3 regions of the Bacillus methanolicus genome follow, and region 1 is predicted to be linked to each of the others. Evidence: riboswitches for the same ligand, from Rfam matches in the RefSeq annotation. Region 1 holds a riboswitch; each other region holds the start of a gene.
The links. Region 1 has a riboswitch for S-adenosylmethionine ahead of C0966_RS11865 (O-acetylhomoserine aminocarboxypropyltransferase/cysteine synthase family protein). Riboswitches for the same ligand answer to the same signal wherever they lie in the genome.

Region 1 (7,441 bases):
GTTAGTTGAGAAAACGATCAAGTTTACGACAGATGAAGGTGTCCGCTTGGATACAAATTTGGAAAAGCTGGCAACACTTCGACCTGTATTCTCCGTTAACGGGACTGTTACAGCGGGAAATGCGTCGCAAACAAGTGATGGAGCTGCGGCAGTTATGGTAATGGACCGTGAAAAAGCCGAATCAATCGGCTTAAAGCCTCTGGCCAAATTCAGATCATTTGCTGTCGGCGGCGTGCCTCCGGAAATAATGGGAATCGGACCTGTAGTAGCCATTCCTAAAGCGTTAAAACTCGCCGGATTGCAATTATCAGACATCAGCTTATTCGAATTAAACGAAGCATTTGCATCACAATCGTTGCAGATCATTCGTGAACTTGGACTCGATGAAGAAAAAGTCAACGTGAACGGCGGTGCAATTGCCCTCGGCCATCCGCTTGGATGTACGGGAGCAAAGCTGACTCTTTCGCTTATTCATGAATTAAGAAGAAGAAATGAACAATTTGGTGTTGTAACAATGTGTATCGGCGGCGGTATGGGGGCAGCCGGAGTTTTCGAATTGCTGTAATCACATAATTGGGAGATCCGCAGGTGTTCATTCTAAATAATGAATGGAGGAAAAATAAAATGTCGTACGATACAGAAAGCTTAGTAAAAGGCGGAAGCTTTTTAATTGAAGATATTTCATCTCATCAAGTCTTCACTCCTGAAGATTTCAACGATGAACAAAAAATGATTGCAAAGACAACAGAAGATTACGTTGTGAATGAAGTTGTTCCTGAAATTGAACACTTGGAAAACCATGAGTTTGACCGATCTGTAAAATTATTAAAGCAAGCAGGGGAATTAGGGTTATTAGGTGCAGACGTACCTGAAGAATACGGTGGTCTCGGGCTTGATAAAATAAGTTCAGCTCTCATCGCGGAGAAAATGTCTCGTGCCGGCGGTTTCTCCATTTCCCACGGTGCACATGTTGGAATCGGCTCTCTTCCAATTGTCCTTTTCGGAAATGAAGAACAAAAGCAAAAATACTTGCCGCTTCTGGCAACAGGTGAAAAGATTGCGGCCTACGCCTTAACAGAACCGGGCTCTGGCTCTGATGCACTTGGTGCCAAAACGACAGCAAAATTAAATGCAGAAGGCACTCACTATGTGTTAAACGGTGAAAAACAATGGATTACAAATGCCGGCTTTGCAGATGTATTTATCGTTTACGCAAAAATTGACGGCGAGCATTTCACTGCCTTCATCGTAGAAAGAGAATTCCCCGGCGTTTCAACAGGCGCAGAAGAAAAGAAAATGGGGATTAAAAGTTCCTCTACCCGGACATTAATTCTGCAAGATGCTCTTGTACCGAAAGAAAACCTTCTCGGTGAACCGGGAAAAGGGCATGTCATTGCATTTAATATCTTGAATATTGGACGCTATAAACTTGGAGTTGGTGCAGTGGGAGGTTCGAAGCGTGCATTTGAAATAACTGTTCAATATGCAAATCAGCGACGGCAGTTTAAAACACCAATTGCACAATTTAACTTAACAAAAGAAAAACTGGGCACGATGGCTTCCAAGCTGTATGCTGCTGAAAGCTCCGTTTACCGCACAGTTGGTTTGTTTGAGGAGCGCATGAACAAATTAACGGATCAACAAATAAAAGAAGGTTTAGAAGCAGCAAAGTCGATTGCTGAATATGCGATCGAGTGCTCTCTAAATAAATTTTTTGCAACAGAAGTCCTTGATTATATTGCTGACGAAGGAGTTCAAATCCACGGCGGGTACGGTTTCATGGCGGAATATGAGATTGAAAGAATTTACCGTGATTCCCGGATCAACCGCATTTTTGAAGGAACTAACGAAATCAATCGTCTTCTTGTTCCAGGAACATTTCTTCGCAAAGCAATGAAAGGCGAACTTCCGCTTCTTCAGAAGGCACAATCCATTCAGGAAGAATTAATAATGCTAATGCCGGAAGAACCAGGAAATGAGCCGCTTGCACAAGAAAAATACTTAGTGAAAAATGCGAAAAAAATCGGCTTGCTTGCTGCAGGCCTTGCAGTACAAAAATATGGCAAAGCCCTTGAAAAAGAACAGGAGATCCTTGTTAATATTGCTGATATTGTATCAAATGTGTACGCAATGGAATCAGCTGTATTGCGTACAGAAAAAGCGATTGATAAATTCGGCTTAGAAAAGAGCAAACAAAAGCTTCTTTATACGCAAATTTTTTGTCAGGAAGCGTTCAATGAAATTGAACAACATGCGAAAGAAACGATTGTTGCAGCTGAACAGGGTGATACGCTCCGCATGCTCCTTTCTGCACTGCGTAAATTCACCCGACATACACCAATTAATGTAATTGCCAAAAAACGTGAAGCTGCAGACAAATTAATTGAAGCAGAACGTTATATCGTGTAATACAAGTGGCTCCCTTCTCTTCACGAGGGAGCTTTTTCTTTGTAAATTTTACTGCAGGAAAAATTAGAAGAATGTCACTCAATGTTAGGAAATTTACAACTATTATGGTACTATGACATTGACCGATTAATTTTTGGATAAGATAACATTGGGTGGTGGATGAATGGCATTAGCTTTTTATTGGTATCCAAAATGCGGCACTTGCAGGAAGGCGAAAAAGTGGCTTGAAGCCCATAATATAGCCTTTAAAGAAATACATATTGCAGAAACTCCTCCTTCACGTGCGGAATTAGAAGAAATGATCGAAAAAAGCGGACTTGAGTTGAAAAAGTTTTTTAATACAAGCGGTCAAAAATATCGTGAATTAGGCTTAAAGGACAAAATAAAAACGGCCTCACGAGACGAACTGCTTGATTTGTTAGCTTCAGACGGCATGTTAATCAAACGTCCCATTGTAACCGACGGCAATAAAGTAACAGTTGGTTTTAAAGAAGAAGAATTTGAAAAAATGTGGTTATCATAAGAAAATATTGAAGATATTAGTTTTTATTGGCAAACATAGGTGAATAATTGTTATTATTCGATTATGGAATATGAATTAATTTTGGAGGGATTATCATATGAATACACCAAAAGAGTTGCGTTATTCTGAAGAGCACGAGTGGGTAAAAGTAGAAGGGGACAAGGTGCGCGTAGGAATCACTGACTTTGCACAGTCAGAACTCGGCGACATTGTTTTCGTTGAACTTCCTGAAGTAGGAGACAAAGTGACTGCCGATGAGCCATTTGGTAGCGTCGAATCTGTAAAAACTGTTTCCGAATTATATGCGCCGATTAGCGGCACGGTTGTAGAAGTAAATGAAGAATTGAATGACAACCCTGAATTTGTAAATGAATCTCCGTATGAAAAAGCATGGATGATTGTAATCGAACCATCTGATATAAGTGAAGTCGACAACTTAATGACAGCTGAACAATATGAAGAAATGATAAAAGAAGATTAATTTTGAAAGCGCCTTGAAGTTTCAAGGCGTTTTTTTCATGATTTTTACAAACGTATTTCCAAGGCTTGTCTTTTGCAATCATTCTAAAAATAAGTAACAATAGAGTTATCTGCAATGGAGGAGATTACACAAAAAGAACGAAAACTGAATATGGTGATGTAAGAATATTACTCTATTCACAGGTGATAAAGATGATCGAAGAAAAAATTGAGAAAGTCTTAATTGTTGAAGGAAAATCTGATAAAAGAAAAGTCAAAAGCATTGTAAAGGAGCCTGTTGAAATTTTTTGCACAAATGGAACAATCAGTATGACAAAGCTTGATGAATGGATTGATCTCCTTTTTGAAAAGGATGTTTATATACTTGTTGATTCAGATGAAGCAGGTGAAAAGCTGCGCAAGCTATTAAAAAGGGAATTTCCTAACGCTGAACATTTATACATTGACAGGATGTACAGGGAAGTAGCGACTGCGCCGGAACATCATTTAGCAACCGTACTATTAGGAGCGAACATTGATGTTCACACCCATTATTTAAAAAAGGATGATTATTTTTAAGATGAAGGAATGGACACAGCAAGATATAAAAAATTCAGTGAAAGATAAAAAAACAGCAGCGATCTATTTTTATACTCCTTTATGCGGAACATGCCAGGTTGGAGGAAAGATGCTTGAAGTTGTTTCAGAATTACTGCCGTTGATTCCCTTCGGTAAAGCGGATTTAAATTATATGCCCGATCTTGCAAAAGAGCTTTCAATTGAAAGTGTGCCGTGTTTACTTTTGGTAAAAGATGGGGAATTGATGGAAAAAATCTATGCTCTTCGTTCTGTTCCTTATTTATTGGATAAAATTAAAACGACATTAAGTTAATGAAGAATCAGGTGTTTTAATCCTGGTTCATTTTTTTTTTTAGACTAAATAAAACTAGAATAATCGTGAAGTTGTATGATTTGACATATTTCTCGGGAAATGATCGGTATTGTTATTTTTAATGTCGAACGTGTGATAGAGGTATTAACAAATAACAAGGAATATATTAATGCTGAAATTAATTTCTTACTAAAAGGATAATATTAGTTGACTATGAGAATAAAAGATGATAATATCATTTTAAATATTCTAACTAGTTTGACGGAAAAAATTATAATCTTATCTAGAGCGGCGGAGGGACTGGCCCAATGAAGCCCGGCAACCGGTTTTATACACGGTGCTAATTCCAGCAGAGCAGCCGCTCTGAAAGATAAGAAGAGATGATCAAGACCCCTCTTCTTATGGAAGAGGGTTTTTTTATCTATATTTTGAAAAAATTTTCATTAATTTTAAGGAGAGTTGATGATGACAGAAAAACAAAAGAATTATCGCCTTGAAACATTAGGAGTTCACGGGGGGTTATCTCCTGATCCGGTAACAGGGGCAAGAGCTGTGCCAATCTATCAAAATAACGCTTATCAATTTAAGAATACGGAACATGCTGCAAATCTATTTGCATTAAAAGAGCCTGGCTATATTTATACACGGATTCACAATCCAACTGTCACAGTATTCGAAGAGAGGGTTGCATTGCTTGAAGGCGGTGTTGGCGCGTTGGCACTTGCCAGCGGACAGACTGCCATCACTCTCGCTATCTTAAATATTGCTGAAGCAGGAGACGAAATTGTAGCAGCTTCCAATCTATATGGAGGAACGTACAACCTATTTACTGTTACGCTTCCGAAATATGGCATCAATGTTAAGTTGGTTGATTCTACCGATCCGGAAAATTTCCGCAAGGCTATTACGGAAAAAACAAAGGCTGTTTTTGCTGAAACAATCGGGAACCCTTCTTTAAGAGTGCTGGACATTGAAAAAGTTGCAAATATTGCCCATGAAGCGGGAATTCCGTTGATAATTGATAATACATTTGCCACCCCATACCTTTGCCGTCCAATCGAGCATGGAGCCGATATTGTCATCCATTCTGCAACAAAATGGATTGTAGGAAATGGAACAACATTAGGCGGAATTATTGTCGATGGCGGAAAATTCAATTGGAATTCACCAAAATTCCCTGGTTTCACTGAACCGGATCCAAGCTATCATAATATTGTTTACAGTGAGGCGCTTGGTCCTCTCGCTTATATTGTAAAAGCCCGTGTTCAGCTTCTTAGAGATTTGGGCCCGGCATTAAGCCCGCAAAATGCTTTCCAATTCACTTTGGGTCTGGAGACGCTCCATGTGCGGATGAAAGAACACGTTGCAAACGCACAAAAAATCGTCAGCTATTTGGAAAACCATCCGGCTGTAAAATGGATTTTGTATCCAGGACATGAAAGCCATCCTGATAAAGCTCTTGCAGAAAAGTATTTGCCAAAAGGAGCTGGCTCAATCGTTGTTTTCGGAATCGAAGGAGGACGGGAGGCCGGCGCCAAACTGATCAATTCTCTAACACTTTGGGCGCATGTTGCCAATGTCGGAGATGCAAAAAGTTTAATCATCCATCCGGCAAGCACTACTCATCAGCAGTTAGATGCTGAAGGATTAAAAGCTGCCGGGGTTCCTGAGGATCTCATTCGTCTTTCAGTCGGCATCGAGCATGTGGATGACTTAATTGAAGACCTTGAGCAGGCAATTGAAGCGGCTACAGGTATTACATCACTCTCCGCAAAAGCTTAGAAATTCAAAAAATGACTTATAATCAACAAATAATAATGCAAAAATATGTCATTGACACCTTTTTATATCCGTGATAGGATAACGTTTGTAATTAATTGTTGCTTAAATCTATTAAATTATTAATTGAATAGAGAATGATGTTTCGCTCTTATCAAGAGAGGTGGAGGGATGTGCCCTATGAAACCCGGCAACCGTCACTGCCATTTATGCAGTGAAATGGTGCCAATTCACACAAAGCATAAGCTTTGAAAGATGAGAGAAAGGATAGATAATGATAAAGCCTTTCTGCTCATGTGCAGAAAGGCTTTTTATATAATCCGAACAGGGCGAGCAGCGGAAATGCCGAATGAATTTCCGTCTCCTGTTGAAATATAAGTTGAAACACCAATAAGCAGCCTGAGATTACAAAATGATAACGATCTATGTGTTAACTCGGATATAAAGAAGGTGAATCATTTGATTACAATAAAAAACGTGAAAAAGATTTATCCTTCCAAACACGGCCAAGTGAAAGCGGTTGATAATGTCAACCTAGAGATAAAAGAAGGAGAGATCTTTGGAGTCATTGGCTATAGCGGCGCCGGTAAAAGTACATTAATCCGGATGCTGAACGGTCTTGAAATTCCGACAGAAGGTTCCATCACAGTAGCGGGCAGGGAAGTTTCAAAAATCAGAGGGAGTGAGCTGCGAAAAGCCCGCCACGAAATCGGCATGATTTTCCAACACTTCAACTTGCTTTGGTCTCGCACCGTTCGCGAAAATATCGCATTTCCCCTTGAAATTGCAGGAGTCAATCGAACAGAACGGCTTAAACGCGTGGATGAGTTAATAAAGCTTGTCGGGCTTGAAGGAAGAGAAGATGCATACCCTTCTCAGCTCAGCGGCGGACAAAAGCAAAGAGTTGGTATTGCCAGGGCACTTGCCAACAATCCAAAAGTCCTTTTGTGTGATGAAGCAACATCTGCATTGGATCCGCAAACAACCGATTCCATTCTTGAATTGCTTGTGGATATAAATAAGCGGTTAGGTTTAACCATCGTCCTGATTACGCATGAAATGCATGTCATCAGAAAAATATGCCATCGCGTTGCGGTCATGGAAGGCGGCAAAGTCGTTGAACTCGGATCTGTCCTGGAAGTATTTAAGAACCCTCAGCAGCCGATTACAAAGAGGTTTGTTCAACAGGTTACAGAACCTGAGGAAACAAAAGAAACCGTTCAGCACTTGCTTGATAGCTATCCGCATGGACAAGTAGTCAAGCTGACGTTTGTCGGGGATGCTGCTCAACAGCCGCTTATGACAAACCTTATACGTAATTACCAGGTTACGGCGAATATTTTGCAGGGCAAAATTTCGCAAACCCAAAACGGGTCTTA
Region 2 (7,441 bases), on a different contig from region 1:
ATAAATCATCTTCAGCAAAATCAACAGCAATATGATCATAGTAAGTTTATACAAAATATCAAAGATATGATAGACATTCCCACGGGAAGAAATAAGGATTGATGTTACATCTTCAAGGACCACTAAAAAGATAACCAGACATAAGATCATCATCCAATTCCGTTGATGTAATTGATCCATCTTTTTCATTTGCTTTTCTCCTGTTACATGTATTGCACAGCTGTATTAAATAAAAATTTATCATTATATTTACTAAATTTACAATATAAGATTGAAAGAATTATCTACGTTTTTTTCTGTGGTAAAGGGGCGGAGCTACGCAAATTAAAATAGAAATGCTAACTTTTCTTTAGCTAGATACTTGTTTAGCATTGTAAATATTTAGAGCTTTGCTTCGCTCACACCGCCTTATTATGTTTGTTAACTATATAAATTTAACCTATTTCCATGTTAGGGTTGGGAGTTTAATAATCATGCTAGTTTTTTGGTAAATTTTTTTGCAATTTTCGCAACTTTTCTCTCTTTTTATTCGTATTATTTGTTGGAGGAATATTTAGCCAAAAAGAGAAAGAGGGAGAATCATGTCTCAATATGCACTTGAAGTTCGATCATTAACAAAAAGAATTGGAAAAAAGCTGATTGTGGATGATGTTAGTTTTGCCATTGAAAAAGGAGAAGTATTTGGTCTGCTTGGCCCGAATGGTGCGGGGAAAACGACGATCATCCGCATGATCGTCAGTTTAATCAACCGGACTAAAGGAAGTGTCATCATTAACGGCTATAGCCTCGATGATGATTTTACCTCGGCCATGAGCGAGATCGGTGCAATTGTTGAAAATCCGGAATTCTATAAATATATGAGCGGATATAAAAACTTGCGCCACTATGTAAATATGGCAAAAAGAAAGATTCCTGAATCCCGGATTCAAGAAGTGATCAAATTGGTAGGACTTGAACAATCCATTCATCAAAAAGTGAAAACATACTCTCTCGGAATGCGTCAGCGTTTGGGTGTGGCTCAGGCTCTATTGCACAATCCGTCTATTCTCATTTTAGACGAACCTACAAACGGGCTCGATCCTCAAGGTATCAGGGAGTTCAGGGAATATCTTCGAACACTTGCCAGTGAAGGAATGTCTGTTTTAGTTTCATCCCATTTGCTTTCTGAAATGCAGTTGATGTGTGACCGCTTTGCGATTATTGAAAAAGGAAAGTTGATACATATTTCCAAAATGAATGAGACAGAGGAAGCAGAAAAAACTGCTCAGGAGTATGTTTTTGATGTAAGTGATCCCGCAAAAGCTGTTTCGATCTTAAAAGAACATGGCCTGAACAGAGAATTTAAGGACTTGGAGGATCAAAAGTTTAGTCTTGTGCTTCACCGGGAGGCAGTTGCAAAAGCCAATGAATTGCTTGTCACCAATCAAATTAAGGTATATGAGATAAGCAGTAAAAAGGCTACACTTGAAGACCGTTTCTTAGAAATTACAAATAAAGAAAACAAGGAGGTACCTGTATGACCGGTTTACTTCGGAATGAGCTGATGAAAATTTTCTCAAAAAAAGCGAGCTGGATTTATATGATCATCATTCTGGCTGCTTGTTTGATCGGCGGAATCATTTATCAAAAGGTAGGTCCTGAGCCAAAGGAAAATTGGCGGGAAGAAATTGAGGCAGAAATACAGCAACTTGAAAAACAATTAGAAAGTGCTCCTGACGAAGAGAAAGCATGGATCCAAGATCAAATCGAGCAAAATCAGCAATATTTGGATAAAAATGTGAATCCAAACGCAAAAAGCAACTGGCATTATATGAACAGCGTCGTAACAGGAATCGCCTCCCTTGTCACGTTATTTGCCGTCATTGTATGCAGTTCAAATGTATCTGCTGAATTTACTGATGGAACGATTAAGCAATTGTTAATCAGACCGCACAAAAGATGGGCAATTCTACTGTCCAAATATATTGCTGTACTAATCTACTCCCTGTTGCTTGTACTGACATTGATCGCGTCAGGGTATTTAGTAGGGTTGATTTTATTCGGCAACGGTGATTTTCATGCAAAAATTTTTGAAATGAGCGTCGACGGGCAGAAAGAAGCGATTGTAAGCACCCAATTCTTTTTAAAAATGCTTTATGACCTGCCTGGTTTATTCATCATTACAACCATTGCATTCATGCTGTCAACACTGTTTAAAAGCCAGTCACTTGCAGTCGGTATCGGAATTTTTGTTCTATTTTTCTCTTCCACAGTGGGGGCGTATATCGTTGTATTAGCCGAAAAATACGAATGGACAAAGTTTTTAATCTTTCCTCACCTGGATTTAACGATCTATGCACTCCAGGATAAAATCCTTCAGGATATCACTTTGCCGGAATCTTTAGGAATTTTGGCTGTATACTATGTCGTCTTCATCATCATTACGTTCGTCTTTTTCGAAAGAAGAGATATTAGCATATAAATATTGTAAAGGGCCAGACCCCTCCAAAGGGAGTCAGCCCTTTCTTAAACCAGAATTCGCCGGAGAATTGTATTCAGCGAAGTTGATTTGTGGCAAGATTCAGACATTTTCTGACCTCAGTAATATAAAATAGTTTTATTTGCGAAGGTGTTCGGCAAGGTCGGTTAACGCTTTTTGCAATCTTTCATGAGCTTCAGAATCTAACTCATACTGATTATCTTCAATCCGTTCAACTTGGGTATCCAGCGTGTAGACACCATTCAAAATGGTTGTTGCTCCCAATGCAGACAAGACCGGTTTTAATGCATAATCAATCACGAGAAGATGTCCGAACGTTCCTCCAATAACGAGAGGCAATATGATTTTATTTGCAAGTCCTTTTTGCGGAAGCAAGTCTAAATATGTTTTTAACACTCCCGTAAAGGACGCCTTATAAACAGGTGTTAACACGATGACAGCGTCGGCACTTTCTACTTTCTTATTTGCTATTGCGATTTCAGGACTATCGAATTTTCCGTAAATTAAATCTTCCGGAGGCAACTCTCGCACTTTGATTTGCTCAAACTCGATCTGTTCACGGGTCAAAAAAGCTACAACCTCCTGTTCAATTCCGTTCAATCTTGAATTTACTGATGTTGCCCCTGAAATAATAACTGCTTTTGCCAAAAAGCTCCACTCCTTATTTGATAAATTTTGAAAAATCATTGCTTATTTCTTTACTTCAAGTTTCTTATTTTTCACAAGCGGAAACCGTTTCTTTTCGGTAATATCGATTTGTGTAATATCACTATCATGTACGGTGATCACCACACAGCCATACTCCAGTTTGTCCAGCGATGACAGTATATATTTGATTTTCTCTTCATTTAATTGTTTCATAAAAGCCCCCTTAATAAGATATTATTGACACATGTAAGTCTAATTTCAACCATTATTCTTTAAATCACGGTATTCTTTCTCAAGTTCCGATAAAGTCAGCTCATTCAAAAATTGAAGATCTCCAATATAGCGGCCTGAGTTAACCAAGAACGAAATCAGAAAACCTTTCCTCTTTTTGATTGTTTCATGTAAAATCATTGATATAAAACATTCCTCCTTTTATGGTTATTTTCAACCCATCAAGGACTGAAAATATTTTCTTCGGGCTCCAATAGCAACAAATTTCTGAACGATTTGTTTCATTAATTCTAAGATATCCAATATAAATAGTCGGTTTTATTTTCAAAAATAAAACCTCTTCTTGGATAAGAAGAGGTGAAAGAATGCAATCTTTTTGCTCTTCTTATCTTTCAAGCTTTCGCTTGCTGGAATTGGCACAGTACTTTTAAGTCTGTTGCCGAGGCTTCACCGGGCCAGTCCCTCCACCTCTCTTGATAAGAATTCATATGAAACTATTATACTGTATAAACAAAACATGGTGTCATAATGGGAAAGTTCCCATCCAGTTCATGAACTTTATTTGATATTAATTTAAACCATGGCCAACAATACTGTCAATATAATTTTTTAAAAAATTTTGAATTGGTAAAAAAGAAATGGCAGCCCGTTATTTTGTTCGATTATTCCCATTTTACATTCGTTTTTTCGGCTTCATTTATTGTCAGCTGAAAGACATCAGGCCGAGAATAATGACCATTCACATCAAAATCGAAACGGCTTTTAACAATGTCTTTTAAATCTAAATCCGCAATAAGTATATCTTCTTTTCCGTATACCGGTCCAACGATATATTCACCGAGCGGACCAATAATAGCACTTCCTCCGTTGCTCATGATCTCCGGTTCTGACTCCAATTCATCATAGCAGGCCAAATCTGTCGGGTACATATCTTTTGTCACAAATTGATTGCATGATAAAACAAAACATCTGCCTTCCAGGGCAATATGCCTAATCGTAGATTGCCAAACTTCTCTTGCATCAGCAGTTGGCATAAGATAGATTTCAACGCCCTTGCTGTACATTGCCATCCGGGCAAGCGGCATATAATTCTCCCAACAGATCAAACCGCCCATTTTACCTATTGAAGTATCAAATACAGGAAGAGTGCTTCCATCTCCCTCTCCCCATATAATTCTTTCTGAAGCAGTCGGTTTAAGTTTACGATGTTTTCCTAACAGCGTACCGTCCGGACCGAAATAAAGTACCGTGCAATAAAGGGTGCCGGATAATTGTTCTTTTTCAATCACTCCAATAACAAGATACACGCTATTATCTTTTGCAATGGAACCTAATATTTCCGTTTCTTTACTAGGAACGAAGATCGAATTTTCCCAATACCGATACCAATCTTCCCGTCCTTTTTTCGACCGGCTCCCTACCACCGTTCCAAATGTCATTCCTCTCGGATAGGCCGGAATATACGCTTCCGGAAATAACACTAATTTTGCTCCCTTCTTAGCAGCATCAGTGGTTAACAATCGGACTTTTTCAATGGTTTTATAAAGGTCCATAATAACAGGTGATGCTTGTACAACGGCAACTCTTACTTGATTATTCATGCTTTCCATTCAGAACATCTCCAATCAATTTTATGTATAACAACCTTTCAGCATTTCAATAGGGAATTCGTTGTTTAATTATTTTCCATAAATTCAATTTTTTGAATTTTGATATCATTTTACAATTCCACCTGACACATTTCAACAAAATTGCCTTCCATTAGTTTTCTCACTAGAGTTTAAGAAGGCTATTATTCTATAAAACATAATGCCAATCTAGTAAACAAGAACTTTCTTACATTGATGAACAGGAATACACTGTTGCAACATAGAATAATTATATAAAACGTACATGAGTTTTAAACTCCCAGCGCTAACATGGAAGTAGTTTTCATTATAAAACAGAACCAACATAATAAGGCGGTGTGAGCGAAGCAAAGCACTAAATATTTACAAAGCTAAACAAGTATTTTGCTAAAGATAAGTTGGCAGTTCTATCTTTGTTAGCGTAGCTCCGCCCCTTTTCCACAAAAAAAGAGAAGGGGGTATCACATGATTGTCTATGAAAGAGAAAGTGATTTTGTCATGGTGACCCAGGATGATCATGCAAGAGTCTCAGGTGAATTTGCAAAAGCTTGGCGGAACGAATATTTTGTTGCATTGGATCGAAAAGAAGATGTAGAGCTTGCTGTTTTTGAACATGACCGGGGATGGATCGATCTTGATGAAACACCGTTTTGGAATGACGAAAAACGGCTGCCCTTCTCCTTCCGTGATTTTCCGTTAACCCCTAGGTTTGTTTTTTATAAAAAAGGCATTGACGAAGTTGAAAGCAAAAATAAATATGCTGCATTATTGTGCAGTTTGCAATATACGACCTTGTTTGAAATGATTCAAGACGATTCCGTACCGGCTTTTTTGTACTCTGAATACGAGAGGCAGCAAAGACTCATCAATGATTTGAATCTAACACATCACTCTTCACAGGAAATGATCAAATTCCATTTACAAGTCCTTCGCTTTTGCGATGATCTATCTTTATATATTTGTATGCATGAACCGATGGTACATCATACTGCTTCGGAATGGTTTGCTGAAGGATTCAGCCAACGATTTTCTTTCTTTAATCATGAAAAAATCACTTTCGAATGGGCAGAAAAAGAAAAAATAATCCTTTCTCACTTTCCATTTTCTTCTGAAGTTGTTGTAAAAGTGCCATTAAAAGAAGTCAAAAAAGCAGATATAGCGAATTACGGCATTGCAAAAGCGTACAAACACACACCGAAAAAAGAACGAGTGGTTCAATTCGTACCTAAATGAATATAGTCACAACTGGCTGTTGGAACATTTGAAAGCGGTTGCAATTATTTAAACTAGATCCAAGCTAATGTTTAGGTGCCTCTTCAGCAAGCAAAAGGCTGTGCAATCCTTCACTTGTTGAAGAGGAATATTTTGCTTCTTTTCCGTTTAGTTATTAACAGTGATCCTTCTATATTGGCTGCCAGGATGATCTTCTGGCAATAAACTGCTTCCATGGTCAAAGAGCTTTTGCCTTAATGTACCATTTTTATATTCTGTTTTGTAAAGGCCTCTCTTTTGCAGGATTGGCACGACTAAATCGATAAAATCCTCAAGGCTTCCCGGTGTAACAAGGTGGTTTAGGTTAAATCCGTCAACACCGGATGCTTCAAAATGATATTGAATGGCGTCTGCTACTTCTGTTGGATTTCCGACAATCACTTGCTCCCTGTCAATATTTTCGAGCCTGGAAAGTGCTTCACCGATTTTTAGTTTTTTCGATGCATCCTTTGTTAAGGATGCTGCCTTATAATGTCCGTGTTCTGTTGGTTTAAACTCAAAAGGCTGATCCAAATCTGATTTTTCATATTGCGACAAATCATAACCGCTCGCCCCGCCAAATTGCGCTTTTGCTGCATCCGGGCTCCAAAGGCGGTTTAATTCCTGATATTTTTGCTCCGCTTCCTCAGTGGTTTCGCCCACAATAACTGTAAGGAAAGAAAACACTTTAATATTGTCAGGGTTCCGGCCATATTTTTCGGCACGTTTCTTAATATCTTCTGTATAGAACCTGATCCTCTCCGGAGTTGGACCTCCCACAAATACACATTCCGCATGCTTCGCAGCAAATTCCCTTCCCCGTTCAGATACCCCGGCCTGATATAGTACTGGCGTACGCTGCAGAGAAGGTTCACTTAAATGCGGGCCCTCTACATGAAAAAATTCTCCAGAATGGTTGATTTCATGGACTTTTGCAGGGTCTACCAAAACTCCATTCTTAACATCCTCTATGACAGCCCCATCTTCCCAGCTTGATTCCCATAATTTATAACAAACCTCCAAATACTCATCCGCTATATCATAACGCCGGTCATGTTTGATCATCTCATGCAGACCGAAATTCCTTGCTGCATTAGGCAGATAGGAAGTAACAACATTCCACGCGATTCTTCCTTTCGTCAAATGGTCCAACGTAGAAAAACGTCTTGCATGGGCAAAAGGAGGTTCATATGTCGTACTAACC
Region 3 (7,441 bases), on a different contig from region 1:
AAGAAGTTGTGGTCTTTTCCTTGAATAATAAAAACTCCATGACCGCTGACAATAAATCGGACTTCATCATCTGTATGATGGTGTTCTCTTTGGAAATTTTCGAGCAGCTGTTCCAGATTAGGTGTATGTTCTGCCAGAGAAATAACATCCTGAGCTTTATATCCTCGGCGGGCAGAAATGTCTTCAATTTCGGTTTTAAAAACTTCAAGAATTTGTTCTTTTTCTTCATCTGTTAATAAATATTTTTCTCGAAGATTGGATGGAAGCTTTGATATATCCCATTGCTCATAAATTACTCCTTGATTTTCTAAAAATACAGCTACATCCTCTTGAATTTCAATTTTTTCTCCACTGTTTTGCAAGACTATGTACGCCATTTTTCATTCTCCTTTCATTTTTTAGACAACTCTTAACTGTTGATATGACTTATATTCAAGAAGCTTTAATTGATAACGGAATAAAAATTCCGACGCTTCCAGAATTTTTTTCGCTTCAAATGCATTTCTTCCCCAGACAGTAATGCCGTGGTTTCGAATTAATACAGCCCCTGTATCCTCTTTGACGTGCTCAGAAAATGTTCTTGCCAATGTTGGAATATGGGCATGATTATGAATAATCGGAAAACAAAGTACAGCGTCATCCTCCCATATATCAAACGCTTTGATTAATTCCTGACCTTGAAATTTCACTTCACCTTTATCACCGTAAATTTCGGAAATGACATTGTTATCAACTGTATGCACATGCAAACTGCATCCAGCATTCGTCTTTTTGTAAATTTCTACATGAAGCAAAGTTTCAGCTGATGGCTTTAAGTGAGTGTTTTCTACCGGCCGACCGTTTTCGTCAACAAGAAGAAAATCCTCTTCCGTACGTTTTCGCTTGTCTTTGCCGCTTGCTGTTACAAGAAATTGCAAAGGTTTGTCACTAACCTTAATTGCGAGATTCCCGCTCGTCCCCATAAACCAGTCTCTTTCCGCCAATTCATCTTTTACATCAGCAAGCTCATTCCATCTCTCAGCCAACAAACTCATGCTCTCACCCCAATCATCTTTTTAATAGATTCTATACAATCAAAAAATGTTTCAAATGAATCAAATCGAATACCTAGTTCCCGGCATTTATCCTCTAAAAAATCCCGGGCAAGAACGTAATCAGCCTGTTTAGCTGCTTCTAAATCCGTGATCGAGTCGCCAACCACAATTTTATAAAATCTGTTTCCTTCCAGTTTTCTGATAACGGAAGGCTTGCAGCAGCCGCAACCATTTGAACAATAATCATCACAGCTGTACGGCCATAGAATCTCAATATTTTCCCCGCTGAAATCAGCTCCGTTGCAATATAATCCTGCAAAAGGTCCAAATCTTTTAAGAATTGGTTCTACAAAAAAATCAATTCCGCCGCTAACAATAAATAATGGAATATCATGTTCATTAAGAAAATCAATGAACTCTTGAAATCCGGGGCGAATAGAGGCATTCTGAACAGTAAAATGGGCAATTTTATTTCTTAATCTGCTTGGGAGAAGGGAAAACATCTTCCCTACTCCCTCTTGGTTTGTAATTTCCTGAGCTAAAATTTGGTCCTTCACTTGAATCCACTCAGAAGGAGCGAAATTTTGCATAATCGAAATTATATTATCTTTTTCCGTAATCGTTCCATCAAAATCACAAAATACGGCAAATTTTTTCATACGTTCACCTCGAAGGAACCCCATAAATCAATTGCCTTTCTAAGTTCTGGAAAGGTCTCCGCGCTTTCGGATAGTGATTTGCCGGAAAGAACTGCATCAATTGCCTGCCTGAATGCAAGTCCTCCTCCCTTTGTGCCATCCGGATGTCCGTGAACACCGCCGCCTGCATTGATAATGCTGTCAATTCCAAAATCCTGTACAAGAAGAGGCACCAAGCCTGGATGAATGCCTGCTGAAGGAACCGGAAAGCTCGGCTTATAGTCTTCTCTTTCTCTTAAAGCTACAGCCATCGCAAGTGCCTTGTCTCTTTCAAGTGCAACCGTCCCATACGGTGAAGGAAACAAAGAGAAATCGGCTCCCGCATAGCGGGTTAGCTTACCGAGTAAAAGCGAATGAGACAAACCGTAGTAAGGTGATGAGGTGATCGCGCCGCTGAATGCCGGGTGAGCCATAATCGGGAGGGCAATGTTATCATCTTCCCGAAGCTCTTGAAGAATGTCCAAGCCATAGGAAAACACATTAAACAGCAATATGTCTGCACCCAATTCCGCAGCCTTTCTTGCCTGATCACGAAGCTTTGACGAACGCCCTGTTAAATTGACTGCATACAATGTCCGGTGCCCGGTTGTTTCAAAAACATCAAGGAGAGCTTTTTTCCCTTCAGTTATTCGTTGTTCAAATGGCGTCAGCTCATTTTCAAACAGTATTTCGTCATCTTTCACAATATCGACTCCGCCTTTTGCCTGTTCCTTTAGCTGGAATAGCAAATAATTAAGATCCCGGCCAATTAAGCCTTTGAAAATACTCATGACGAGCGGCCTATCGTACACATTTAATTTTTCACGGATGCCGGGAATGCCGAATCGCGGTCCGGGAAAAGCTTTTTTTAGCTCGCTGCTAAACTGTAAATCCAGCAGTTTTATTTTTCCATCCATTGATAATTTTCCGAAAACAGTTGTTAATATGGCTGGAATGTCAAATGAAAAATTCACTGTCGGATAGGCAATTTTAATCAAAGCTTCCGTTTCTTTTTGAGCTCCCCCGGGTGCCAGACCTTCTACAGAAACGACTCTCCCCTTATGTTTTTTGAGCTGATTTTTTTCGAGTTCAGGCAAATTGGTCCAGGAACCGACTGTTAGCCCAAGGGCAATTTCTTCCGCTTTTTTTTCAGGGTCATGTTTGGAGTCAAACACTAAGTACGTCGCAATGATTTCACTCAATTGGAATCTTCCTTTCATGGAAACTGGTTAATACTTACGAAAAATGTTTATTTTTGTTTATCAGGAGTTTACTCCCGTTCAAGGTGCATTTGCTCCCATTCGGCAGGCATCGATATCCTTAAGACTGGTCGATAAATTCAAAAACCGGTTGATAACCTCTTTCTTACGCAACAAAAAAACCTCTTCGACAAGAAGAGGTTAGTGCTGCAAACTAAGATCTTCTCATCTTTCAGCTATTGCTGCAAGAATTAGCACCGTGCTTATAAAATAAGTCGGTTGCCGGGCTTCATTGGGCTCGTCCCTCCGCCTGCTCTTGATAAGAAAACAATATTTGGTTCATATTCAATTTTTTACGCGCTAGATTTATTTGGATTATCGCAGGAATATTTTGATTTGTCAATCCATCATTTTAAAAAATTTTTAAAGCTTTAATTCGCTCAACTGCTTCTAAAAGTCTTTCTTCAGAAGTCAGTAATCCTGCTCTGACATAGCCTTCTCCATGCTTGCCAAAGCCAATGCCCGGCGCAACGACGATATGCGCTTTTTCAAGAAGATAATCAGAAAATTGTTCTGATGTAAAGTTATCCGGCACTTTCAGCCAGGCAAAAAATGATCCTTTTGGAGCTGTTACGTTCCAGCCTATTGACCTTAACCCGTTAATCAAAACATTTCGTCTTGACTCGTACATTTTGTTCAGTTTTTCTACACATTCCTGAGACTCTGTCAACGCAGAAGCTGCGGCCTCCTGAACTGCTCCAAACAAGCTGACATACAAGTGATCCTGTAAAAGGTTAATGGCAGAAATCACACTTTCGTTTCCAACCGCAAACCCGACCCGCCATCCTGCCATGTTATAAGTTTTAGAGAGTGTGTAAATTTCAATACCGACATCTTTTGCACCTTCAAACTGCAAAAAGCTTAGCGGCTTTTGTCCGTCAAAGCCGATGGCTCCATATGCAAAGTCATGAACAACACAAATATCATTTTCCTCGGCAAACTTGACAGTCTGTTCAAAAAATTCTTTTGTCGCCGTTGCCCCGGTCGGGTTATTCGGGTAATTCAAAAACATTAATTTTGCTTTTTTTGCATCTTCTTCCGGCAGATCGGCAAAATCAGGAAGAAAGTCGTTTTCTTCACGGAGCGGCATGGTGATCATCTCAGCACGAGCCAATACAATCCCTGACCAATAATCCGGGTATCCCGGATCAGGAACGAGAGCGGCATCCCCCGGGTTTAACAGACATTGCGGAATTTCAACAAGCCCGGCTTTCCCGCCGAACAATATTGCCACCTCTTTGTCCGGATCCAGTTCCACCCCGTATTCCCGTTTATAAAATAACGCAGCTGCTTGTTTTAAATATCGAAATCCCTGAAATGGTGAATATTTATGGTTCACAGGGTTTGCTGCAGCTTGCTGAAGTTTTTTCACAATATGTTCAGGAGTCGGCTGGTCAGGGTTTCCCTGGCCTAGATTAATGACATCATAGCCTTTCTCAATATATTGGTTTGTTTTTTTTACAAGCGAAGCAAAAAATTGTTTCGGAAGGCTGTTTAATAAATCAGATTGGGAGAAATGTTTCATCGTTACACCTACAATCAGAAATTATTTTCATTTTATAAAATTGTTGAAATTCTAGTCAAAAATAATATAACGTAAATGTAAGCTTGTAAAGAATAAAATTTTTCAAACAGGGTGAAGGTCATGAAATTAACTATAGCATGTATTCAGATGGATCTTGCCTTCGGCGATCCGAAAAAAAATTTTCAATCTGCGGAAAATCTTATACAAGAAGCTGCTGCAAAAAAACCGGATATAATTCTTCTTCCGGAATTATGGACTACAGGATATGATTTGACTCGAATCAATGAAATAGCCGATGAAAATGCTAGTGAAACAACTGTTTTTCTGCAAAATGCAGCAAGAAAACACGGGATCCATTTTGTTGGTGGCTCCGTTGCAAACAAAACCTCTGAAGGAGTCTTTAACACGCTTTTGATTGTCGACAAACACGGCAATAAAATTCACGAATACAGTAAACTCCACTTATTCAAGCTGATGAATGAACATCTTTTTTTGACCCGCGGAAAATCAAAAGGTTTATTTCAGCTTGAAAACAGAAAATTTGCAGGGGTAATTTGCTACGATATTCGTTTCCCGGAATGGATCCGCACTCATACTGCGGAAGGTGCAGAAGCATTGTTTGTTGTGGCAGAATGGCCTCATTCCCGACTTTCCCATTGGCGAAGCCTCTTAATCGCACGCGCAATCGAAAATCAATGTTTTGTCATTGCCTGCAACCGTTCCGGGCAAGACCCGAACAATACATTCGCGGGTCATTCCATGATTATTGATCCGTGGGGGGAAATCATTGCAGAAGCCGGAGAGCAGGAAGAAATTCTTGTTGCCGAAATTAATTTGAGCGAGACAGAAAAGGTTCGGAAAATGATCCCTATTTTCGAAGACCGAATGCCGGACTTTTATTAGGAAATTTGAAAAAATATTGACATATCTATTTTTTCACTGTTATTATTTCAATCAAACGAATTTTACAAAAAAACAATAAATGTTCTCTTATCAAGAGCAGGCTGAGGGACTTGGCCCAATGAAGCCCAGCAACCGACTGTAATACCATTGCAAAATGGGGCGCAACATGCGCCGGGGTTTTACCCTGCAAGGCACGGTGCTAATTCCAACAGAAAGGAAACTTTCTGACAGATAAGAGGCGAGAAGTACATTAATCTTCAAGCCTCTTTCAATATGAGAAAGAGGCTTTTATAATTGATAAGCCTCTTTGATTAAGGAGGAATAATTGACATGGCTTTATTGCAGCAACAAAACTATGAAACCCTTAATGAAGCTTCAGCAGCAGAATTAGCAAAAAATTTAAATTTATTTTATGAAGATGCCGAGTTAACCACATCAGAAATCGGCGATGGAAACTTAAATCTTGTTTTTCGGGTGAAAGATCCGCTACGCGGGAGTAGTGTCATTATCAAACAAGCTCTGCCATACGCAAAAGTCGTTGGCGAGTCTTGGCCTCTTACATTAAAACGAGCAAAAATTGAAGCAGATGCGTTAAAGCTTTTTAAAGAACTTGCTCCCGAGTTTGTTCCTGAAGTTTATTTCAGTGATGAAACATTTGCAATCACAGTGATGGAAGATCTTTCTCATCTTTCGATTGCACGAACAGGACTAATTCAGGGAGAAGAATATCCTCTGATCTCAAAGCACCTTGGTGAATATCTTGCGAATACTTTATTTTTTACCTCCGATTTTGGATTAAAACCTAGTGATAAGAAAGAATTAGTCCAAAAATTCATTAACCCGGAACTTTGCAAAATAACAGAAGACCTTGTCTTTACTGATCCATTCTTTGATTCAGAGACAAACTCATTTGAGGAAGAATTAAGAGACGAAGTGAAAAAATTATGGGCTGATGAAAAGGTTAAACTTGAAGCAGCCATTTTAAAACAAAGTTTCTTAACGGAGGCTGAATGCCTGCTTCACGGAGATTTACATACTGGCAGCGTTTTTGCGAGTAAGACTGAAACAAAAGTAATCGATCCTGAATTTGCTTTTTACGGGCCAGCCGGCTTTGACCTCGGCCAAGTGATCGCCAATCTTCTTTTCCAGGCGATCTCTTGCGAAAGCAAACAAGAAAGCATCTTTTCGCATATTCAAACTTTTTGGGAAACATTTACTGAAGAATTTAGCAGATTATGGGCTGAATCGAATACGGAACCTTATTCCAAAACGGAGGGCTACCTGGAGAAAGTGCTCAAAAAATATTTCAAAGATTCGATCGGATTTGCCGGCTGCGAACTAATTCGCCGTACGATAGGCTTAGCCCATGTTGCCGATTTAGATGGGATAAGCGATCAGAGCAAACGGATAAATGCGAAAATTAGAACATTAAATCTTGGAAAAAAACTAATTGTTTCAAGAGAACAGTTTGGAAACATAAACGAGCTCATTTCCAATATTAAAGATAGTTTGTAAGAAACGGTAACAAAAAGCAGACTCTATACTGTCTGCTTTTTCTTTTTGCGTATTTCATTCGATTTGAATTCCGCCTTTTCGAGTAATAAAAGTTTTTCCTTGATATCTACTCGGTTTCCAGCATACCCGGTTAACGATTTATTTTTCCCGATCACTCGGTGGCACGGAACGATAATCGGAAACATATTTGCTTTGTTTGCCTGACCAACAGCTCTTACCGCTTTAGGTCTCCCGACTTTTTCAGCAATGTCTCGATAACTTCTCGTTTCTCCAAAAGGTATTCGGATAAGCTGGTTCCAGACAGCTAATTGAAAGTCAGTTCCAACTTGCTTCAGAGGCAAATCAAAATTTTTCCGTTTTCCTTCAAAATATTCATTGAGTTGGCATACACACTTTAAAAGAATCGGATGATCTGGGTCATATACTATTTCTTCAGAAGTTTCATTGACATTAAAATCGTCTTCGCCAATATGAATTGCAGCCAATTGTTCATCCTCTGCAACAATATATAAGTTCCCAATTTCCGAT

Region 2: it holds a riboswitch for S-adenosylmethionine, as region 1 does, so the genes downstream of both, C0966_RS06625 (Fur-regulated basic protein FbpA) here and C0966_RS11865 (O-acetylhomoserine aminocarboxypropyltransferase/cysteine synthase family protein) in region 1, are expected to answer to the same signal.
Region 3: it holds a riboswitch for S-adenosylmethionine, as region 1 does, so the genes downstream of both, mtnK (S-methyl-5-thioribose kinase) here and C0966_RS11865 (O-acetylhomoserine aminocarboxypropyltransferase/cysteine synthase family protein) in region 1, are expected to answer to the same signal.

The regions. Positions count from the first base shown of each region.
Region 1 covers NZ_PNFF01000002.1:19,611-27,051, reverse strand. Annotated here, with positions in the region: gene C0966_RS11895 (acetyl-CoA C-acetyltransferase) at 1-565, shown strand, start outside; gene C0966_RS11890 (acyl-CoA dehydrogenase family protein) at 625-2,409, shown strand; gene C0966_RS11885 (arsenate reductase family protein) at 2,573-2,932, shown strand; gene gcvH (glycine cleavage system protein GcvH) at 3,030-3,413, shown strand; gene C0966_RS11875 (toprim domain-containing protein) at 3,605-3,970, shown strand; gene C0966_RS11870 (thioredoxin family protein) at 3,972-4,283, shown strand; SAM riboswitch class I at 4,560-4,660, shown strand; gene C0966_RS11865 (O-acetylhomoserine aminocarboxypropyltransferase/cysteine synthase family protein) at 4,749-6,065, shown strand; SAM riboswitch class I at 6,211-6,324, shown strand; gene C0966_RS11860 (methionine ABC transporter ATP-binding protein) at 6,522-7,441, shown strand, end outside.
Region 2 covers NZ_PNFF01000001.1:1,327,946-1,335,386, forward strand. Annotated here, with positions in the region: gene C0966_RS06600 (putative bifunctional diguanylate cyclase/phosphodiesterase) at 1-189, opposite strand, end outside; gene C0966_RS06605 (ABC transporter ATP-binding protein) at 582-1,520, shown strand; gene C0966_RS06610 (ABC transporter permease) at 1,517-2,461, shown strand; gene ssuE (NADPH-dependent FMN reductase) at 2,597-3,127, opposite strand; gene C0966_RS06620 (YezD family protein) at 3,170-3,340, opposite strand; gene C0966_RS06625 (Fur-regulated basic protein FbpA) at 3,386-3,538, opposite strand; SAM riboswitch class I at 3,741-3,841, opposite strand; gene C0966_RS06630 (carbon-nitrogen hydrolase family protein) at 4,021-4,968, opposite strand; gene C0966_RS06635 (DUF3891 family protein) at 5,452-6,219, shown strand; gene C0966_RS06640 (LLM class flavin-dependent oxidoreductase) at 6,367-7,441, opposite strand, start outside.
Region 3 covers NZ_PNFF01000001.1:547,119-554,559, reverse strand. Annotated here, with positions in the region: gene C0966_RS02835 (1,2-dihydroxy-3-keto-5-methylthiopentene dioxygenase) at 1-377, opposite strand, end outside; gene C0966_RS02830 (methylthioribulose 1-phosphate dehydratase) at 399-1,034, opposite strand; gene C0966_RS02825 (2-hydroxy-3-keto-5-methylthiopentenyl-1-phosphate phosphatase) at 1,031-1,693, opposite strand; gene mtnW (2,3-diketo-5-methylthiopentyl-1-phosphate enolase) at 1,690-2,913, opposite strand; SAM riboswitch class I at 3,133-3,236, opposite strand; gene C0966_RS02815 (pyridoxal phosphate-dependent aminotransferase) at 3,323-4,495, opposite strand; gene C0966_RS02810 (carbon-nitrogen family hydrolase) at 4,616-5,398, shown strand; SAM riboswitch class I at 5,483-5,636, shown strand; gene mtnK (S-methyl-5-thioribose kinase) at 5,729-6,913, shown strand; gene C0966_RS02800 (methylated-DNA--[protein]-cysteine S-methyltransferase) at 6,937-7,441, opposite strand, start outside.